2 linked regions of the Megalodesulfovibrio gigas DSM 1382 = ATCC 19364 genome follow. The protein of the gene in region 2 interacts with the protein of the main gene of each other region in a pairwise test. Links are inferred from orthologs where the notes say so. Each region holds a gene or a part of one and is shown on either strand. Other genes may lie near its edges.

Region 1 (3,286 bases), 1.3 Mb from region 2 along the record:
GAGGTGGCCAGCGCCCTGGAGCAGATGAACGCCACCATTCTGGAAGTGGCCTCCAGCGCCAACCACGCCGCCACCCGCGCCACCGAAGCCCAGGACACGGCCAACACCGGCGCGTCCATGGTGCATCAGGTGGTGGATGCCATGGACGGGCTGCATGCCAAATCCGAGACGCTGGCGCAGGAAATGTCCGTGCTGGGGCAACAGGCAGAGGGCATCGGGCAGATCATGACTGTGATCAACGACATTGCCGACCAGACCAACCTGCTGGCCCTGAACGCCGCCATNCGACGAAGTGCGCAAGCTGGCGGAAAAGACCATGCACGCCACCAAGGAAGTGGGCAGCTACATTACTCAGATCCAGAACAGCACCCGGACCAGCATTGCCGCCACCCAGGAAAACGCCAGCACCATCGGCGCCGTGGCCAGCCAGGTGCACGCTGCCGGGGATTCCCTGACCGCCATCCGCGATCTGGTGAAAGAAACCGCCGCCCAGGTGCAGAGCATCGCTGCCGCCAGCGAGGAGCAATCCGCCGCCAGCGACGAGATCACCCGGTCCAGCAGCGAGATTGCCGACATCGCCACCCAGGTGGTGGACGCCATGGCCGACTCGCACGCCAATGTGGAGAGCCTGGCCGACTTGGCCCGCAAACTCCAGGCGACCATGACCGACATGGGCGAGAAGCACTAGCGCATTTTATTCTTGAGGAAGATCTTTGCGAGGGGGGAAACCTTTTGGAAAAAGGTTCTCCCCTCTCGCGCTCTCCCCTTCCAAAACTTTACTAGTGACCTTGACTCACCATAAAAAGTCTTTTGGAAAGGAGGCCAGTCCTTGAAGGGCGGAAGAACCTTTCTTCAGAAAGGGTTTCCCCCGAGAGCTCTTTTCAAGGAAACTTCACCGCTGAACGTGGACATCGCTTGCGGGCCGCGGCCGCCTGAACGCTGCCGGCAGGGCTCCGGCCCGGGCTTGAAGGAACGGTCTGGGGGGCCGCTCCTTCAAGCCGAATCGGGGGGATGGGGGTATGGAGTGCGACTGGGACCAGGGGTCCCAAGGCACGCGGTACCAGGTGGGGAGCCTAGTCCGCTTGCTTCCTGATGAACGAGGGAATCTCGAATTCGTCTTCATCGAACACGAAATCATCCTCCCCCGGGGCGTGAGAGCCCATGGGTCCAAGATGGGCGTCTTCCTGCCCCTTGCGATAGCGCAGGTAGGCGGGAATGGACCATTCGTCCTCCAGGCCGGCCTGCTTGCGGGCCTTGAGACCCGGCGTCATGGGCGAAAGCCCTTCGTGCGCCATGGCCGAGCCGTTGCCACCGCCCGGACCACCCGGGCCACCCGGACCGCCCTGCCCGCCGTACCCGCCACGGACCGGGGGCTGCGGGGCCGGACGCGCCGGCGGTTTGGCGCCGCGCAAGGGTGTGACATTGCCGCCCTGCCCGCCCTCGCGAGCCTGCTGCAACTGGGCGCGGGTGAGCCCCTGCGCCATGCCCGGCATGGCCACATGCGCCATTTCCGCCGCAGTTTCGATGCCCGTGGCGATGACGGTGATGCGCATTTCTTCCGTGGAGTCCTGATCGAAGACCGTGCCGAAGAAGATACGGGCGTCTTCGTGGGCGGCTTCGGAGATGGTGGACGCCGCCTCGCTCACTTCGTCGATGGTCAAATCCGGGCCGCAGGTGATGTTCATGAGCACGCCCTTGGCGCCTTCGATGGACACGTCCTCCAGCAGCGGGCTGGTGATGGCCTTCATGGCCGCCTCGCGGGCGCGGTTTTCGCCCCGGGCAATGCCCGTGCCCATCATGGCCAGACCCATTTCGCCCATCACGGCCTTCACGTCGGCGAAGTCCAGGTTGATGAGGCCGGGCAGCATGATGAGGTCCGAGATGCCCTTGACGGCGTAGTACAGCACTTCGTCCGCCTTCTTGAGCATTTCGATGAAGGTGGCCTTTTTGGCGGCCAGGGCCAGCAGCCGGTCGTTGGGAATGGTGATGAGGCTGTCCACGTGCTGGCGCAGTTCGGCAATGCCGCGCTCGGCGGATTCCTTGCGCTTCTTGCCTTCAAAATAGAAGGGCTTGGTCACCACGCCCACGGTCAGGGCCCCCAGGTCCCTGGCGCACTGCGCGATGACGGGCGCGGAGCCCGTGCCGGTGCCGCCGCCCATGCCGGCGGTGACGAAGACCATGTCCGCATCGCCGATGATTTTCTTGACCTGGTCCATGGACTCCAGGGTGGCATCGCGCCCCACTTCGGGATTGGCGCCGGCCCCCAGGCCCTTGGTGAGCTTTTCCCCCAGTTGGATCTTGAACTCAGCCTTGGAACGCGCCAGGGCCTGAATGTCCGTGTTGGCCGTCACAAAGCGAACACCTTTCAAGGCCGACGCGATCATGTTGTTCACGGCGTTTCCGCCGCCGCCTCCCACGCCGATGACCTTAATTTTGGCCATCTGTTCGCCTTCAAGCTCTTGAAACTCCATAAGACCCTCCAAAACATCCCCAAGCTGCACGTTGTTTCCCCAGAATTCACCTTATGAGATATCCGAAAACCACTTCTTCATCCGCCCCAGAATGCGGTTGAAGACGTTTGCGTCGCGGATGCGGAACTTGTGTTCCAACCCCTCTTTCTCCGCGCCGTACATCAAGAGCCCCACCGCCGTGGCGTACATGGGGCTGTTCACAACGTCTCTGAGCCCGCCCACGTGCTGGGGGTATCCCAGCCGGGTGGGCAGGTTAAAAATCTGTTCGCCCAGCTCCTGACAGCCCTCGATGAGTGCCGTGCCGCCAGTGAGCACCACGCCCGCGCCGATCATGTTCTTGTAGCCGGAGCGGATGAGTTCCTGATCCACCAGGGAGAGGATCTCTTCCATCCGCGGCTCGCAAATCTCGGCCAGCACCCGACGGGAGAGCCGTCGGGACTCTCGCCCGCCAACGCTCATGACGTCAATGGTTTCATCCTTCTTCACCAGGTCTGCCAGGGCGCAACCATAGCGAAGTTTGATCTTCTCCGCCGCAGCCATGGGCGTGCGCAAGCCAAAGGCGATGTCGTTGGTCATGTTGGTGCCACCAAGGGCCAACACGCCGGTATGTTTGATGGATTCGTTGGCAAAGACGGCAATGTCCGTCGTGCCGCCGCCGAGGTCCACCAGGGCCACGCCGATCTCGCGTTCTTCCGCCGTCAAAACAGACTTGGAAGACGCAAGTGATTCCAACACAATGTCCGCCACGTCAAGCCCTGATCGATGGCAACTGCGAACAATATTTTGCGCGCTGGTCACGGCGCCGGTGACGATGT
Region 2 (3,207 bases):
CCCGAAGAGATGGCCGAATGCGCCCACCCGGAAGCCGCAGTGGCCCGGATTACGCCGCGCATCGTCAAGGCGTTGGAAAGCGTTGGCGCGCCGGCCCTGGATCTGGCCTGCCCCTGGCTGCCCCGGGTGGCGGACCCCAACGAGGGCTTTGCCGACATGACCGACGGCGTCATCCGGCTGGCCGGCATGCCCGACGAAACCCTGCGCCGCAACTACCTGCTTGCCGTGCGGGCCATCCGTTTTGCCGCCAACTTCAATCTGCCCATCGAGCCCAACACCTGGCTGGCCATTGTCCGCAGCGCCCGCCGTGTGCTGGATTACGTCTCCATCACGGACATCATGGATGAATGGCGCAAGGTGGAGGCCGAGAATCTCTCCCTGTTTGCCTCCCTGATGTACGACGCCCAGATTCTCCACGGCCTGATGCCCGAAGTGGCGGCGCTGACCCGCGTGAAGCAGACCAGCGAGGACGGCGGCGAGGAAGTGACCGTGCTGCAGCACACCTTCGACGCCATGCGCTGCTACCCCGAAGAGCTGCCCTACGACTGGTTCGGCTGCATGGCCCTGCTGTTCCACGGCGTGGGCAAGCTGTACACCGCCCAGGTGGCCGGCGGGGAGTGGCACTTCTCCCAGTATGCGGACGTGGGCGCGAAGATTACCCGCAAAATTCTCACCCGCCTGCGTTTTTCCCCCGAGGATACGGATCTCATCTGCCACCTGGTCCGGCACCATCACCGGTTTTCGTACATGTTGTCGGACAAGGGTATCCGCCGCTTCAAGGCCCTGGACGAGTACCCCCGGCTCATCGAGATGGCCCGCGCCCGTCTCAAGGCCATGCGCGGCAGCTACAAGAGCTTTAACCACAACCTGAAGCTCCTGGAACGCGCCGATGTGCCCGAAGAGATGCTGGAACCGCTGCTCAACGGCAACGAAATCATGGATTTCACCGGCCTGAAGCCCGGGCCGCAGGTGGGCGTGCTGCGCGATCAGCTGCTGCAGGCCCAGATCCGCGGGGACGTGCAATCCGTGCCCGAGGCTGTGGAGTTCGTGAAACAATACGTGGCCAGGGAAAAGCTGGGGTAGGGCGGGCACCAACATGTTTTCGGGGGAACGCAGTTCCCCCGAGCCCCCTCTTGGGTATGGTCGATTATGGTCAAGATGTCTTTGTTGTCCCTCCCCCTGCCGGCCCTGGAGCAGTATTGCGCCAGCCTGGGCGAGCCGGGGTTTCGCGCCAAGCAGTTGTTTCAATGGATCTGGGAGAAAGGCGTGGTGGATGTGTCCGCCATGACCAATCTGTCCAAGGCCTTTCGGGAAAAACTGCTGGCCGGATGCTCCTGCGCCCTGCCCGAGGTCGTCACCACCCAGGCCAGCAAGGACGGCACCCTCAAGCTGCTCCTGGCCCTGGAAGATGGCGAGCGCGTGGAAACCGTGCTCATCCCGGAAAAGGATCACACCACCCAGTGCCTTTCCACCCAGGTGGGCTGCGCCATGGGCTGCACCTTCTGCGCCACGGGCACCCTGGGCTTCACCAGAAACATGACCGCCGGCGAGATGGCCGGGCAGGTGCTGGCCGCCCGGCAGGTGCTGGCCGAACGCGGCATTGCCTTGCCCCTGCGCAATCTGGTCTTCATGGGCATGGGAGAACCCCTGCTCAATTATGACAACCTGCTGGATACGCTGCATATCCTCACGCATCCCCTGGGGCCGGACTTTTCCACCCGGCGCGTCACGGTGTCCACGGTGGGGATCAAACGCGGGCTGGTGGAGCTGGGGGAAACGGGGTTGTGCAGCCTGGCCGTCTCGCTGCATGCGCCCACCCAGGCGTTGCGGGAGCAGCTCATGCCGCGGGCAGCCAAGGCCCTGCCCCTGGAGGAGTTGCTGGCCCTGCTGGAGGCGTATCCCCTCAAGGCCCGGCAGCGCATTACCCTGGAATACGTGCTCCTGGGCGGGGTGAACGACCAGCCCCAGCACGCCCGGGAACTGGTGCGGCTGTTCGCGCACTTCAAGGGCTCGTCTCCCAAGATCAACCTGATCTGCTACAATCCGCCCCAGGGGGTGGACTCGCCGTATGCTGCGCCGCAGGAAGCGGATGTGGCGGAGTTCATGGCCATTTTGCAGAAAAAGGGCATGACTGTGCTGCGCCGGGCCTCCAAGGGGGCGGATATCGCCGCTGCCTGCGGGCAGCTCAAGGCACAGGAAGGCTGATTCGGCGCGCAGCCGACACATTCTCCCCGCAAATGCCACTCGAAGCGGCTTGCGACCCGGGAAAAATCGGGATAAGTGAAAGAATTGCGCCTGCCGCATCGGCGGGCGGTTTTTTTCTGCAAGGAACGGATTGCAATGGCAGACACGACATCCATCACTCCCGATTTCGCCAAGCAGGGCGGTCTGGTGCCGGCAATCGCCCAGGATCACAAGACCGGCGAAGTGCTCATGCTGGCGTACATGAACGAGGAAGCCTGGGCCAAAACCCTGGAGACGGGCGAGGCGCATTACTGGTCCCGCAGCCGGAAAAAGCTCTGGCACAAGGGCGGCACCTCCGGCCATGTGCAGAAGATCGTCTCCATCCGCATCGACTGTGACAACGACACCCTGCTGCTGCTGGTGGACCAGATTGGCGGCGCTGCCTGCCACGAAGGCTACTGCAGCTGTTTTTATCGTGAACTCAAGGACGGAGCCTGCAGCACCTGCTCCGCCTATGTCTTCGACCCCAAGGAGGTCTACAAATAATGGCCGGCGAGAACCGTCTCAAACTCGGCATTCCCAAGGGCTCCCTGCAGGACGCCACCATCGCGCTGTTCGCCAAGTCCGGCTGGAAGATCCGCCCTGCGCATCGCAACTACTTCCCCGAGGTGGATGACGCCGAGATCGTCTGCTCCATGTGCCGCGCCCAGGAAATGAGCCGGTACGTGGAATCCGGCCTCATGGATTGCGGCCTCACGGGCAAGGACTGGATTCTGGAGAACGAGTCCGACGTCATCGAGGTGGCGGATCTGGTGTACTCCAAGACCTCCAATCGTCCGGCCCGCTGGGTGCTGGCCGTGGCCGGAGATTCCCCCTTCAGGCGGCCCGAGGACCTGCAGGGCAAGAAGATCGCCACCGAGCTGGTGGGCTTCACCAAGCGGTATTTCTCCCAGGCCGGCATTGATGTGGATGTGGAATTCAGCTGGGGCGCCACCGAAGCCAAGGTGGTGGAAGGCCTGGCCG

What was found.
Region 1: the proteins of rlmN (region 2) and ftsZ interact in binary tests that used the Escherichia coli proteins (3 or more experiments, as listed by UniProt). The link is inferred for Megalodesulfovibrio gigas DSM 1382 = ATCC 19364 from one-to-one orthologs.

The regions. Positions count from the first base shown.
Region 1 is NC_022444.1:369,915-373,200, forward strand. Bases 273-3,242 are described here. They hold ftsZ (cell division protein FtsZ), read right to left. Parts: upstream 2,472-3,242; coding sequence 1,074-2,471; downstream 273-1,073. Other genes in these bases: ftsA (cell division protein FtsA), read right to left, coding at 2,523-3,242. Also shown: more of ftsA, read right to left, coding at 3,243-3,286. UniProt on the Escherichia coli protein: Essential cell division protein that forms a contractile ring structure (Z ring) at the future cell division site. The regulation of the ring assembly controls the timing and the location of cell division.
Region 2 is NC_022444.1:1,628,914-1,632,120, forward strand. What follows is about bases 291-3,181. They hold rlmN (23S rRNA (adenine(2503)-C(2))-methyltransferase RlmN), read left to right. Parts: upstream 291-1,158; coding sequence 1,159-2,205; downstream 2,206-3,181. Other genes in these bases: DGI_RS07120 (tRNA nucleotidyltransferase/poly(A) polymerase family protein), read left to right, coding at 291-1,083; hisI (phosphoribosyl-AMP cyclohydrolase), read left to right, coding at 2,341-2,730; hisG (ATP phosphoribosyltransferase), read left to right, coding at 2,730-3,181. Outside these bases: more of DGI_RS07120, read left to right, coding at 1-290; more of hisG, read left to right, coding at 3,182-3,207.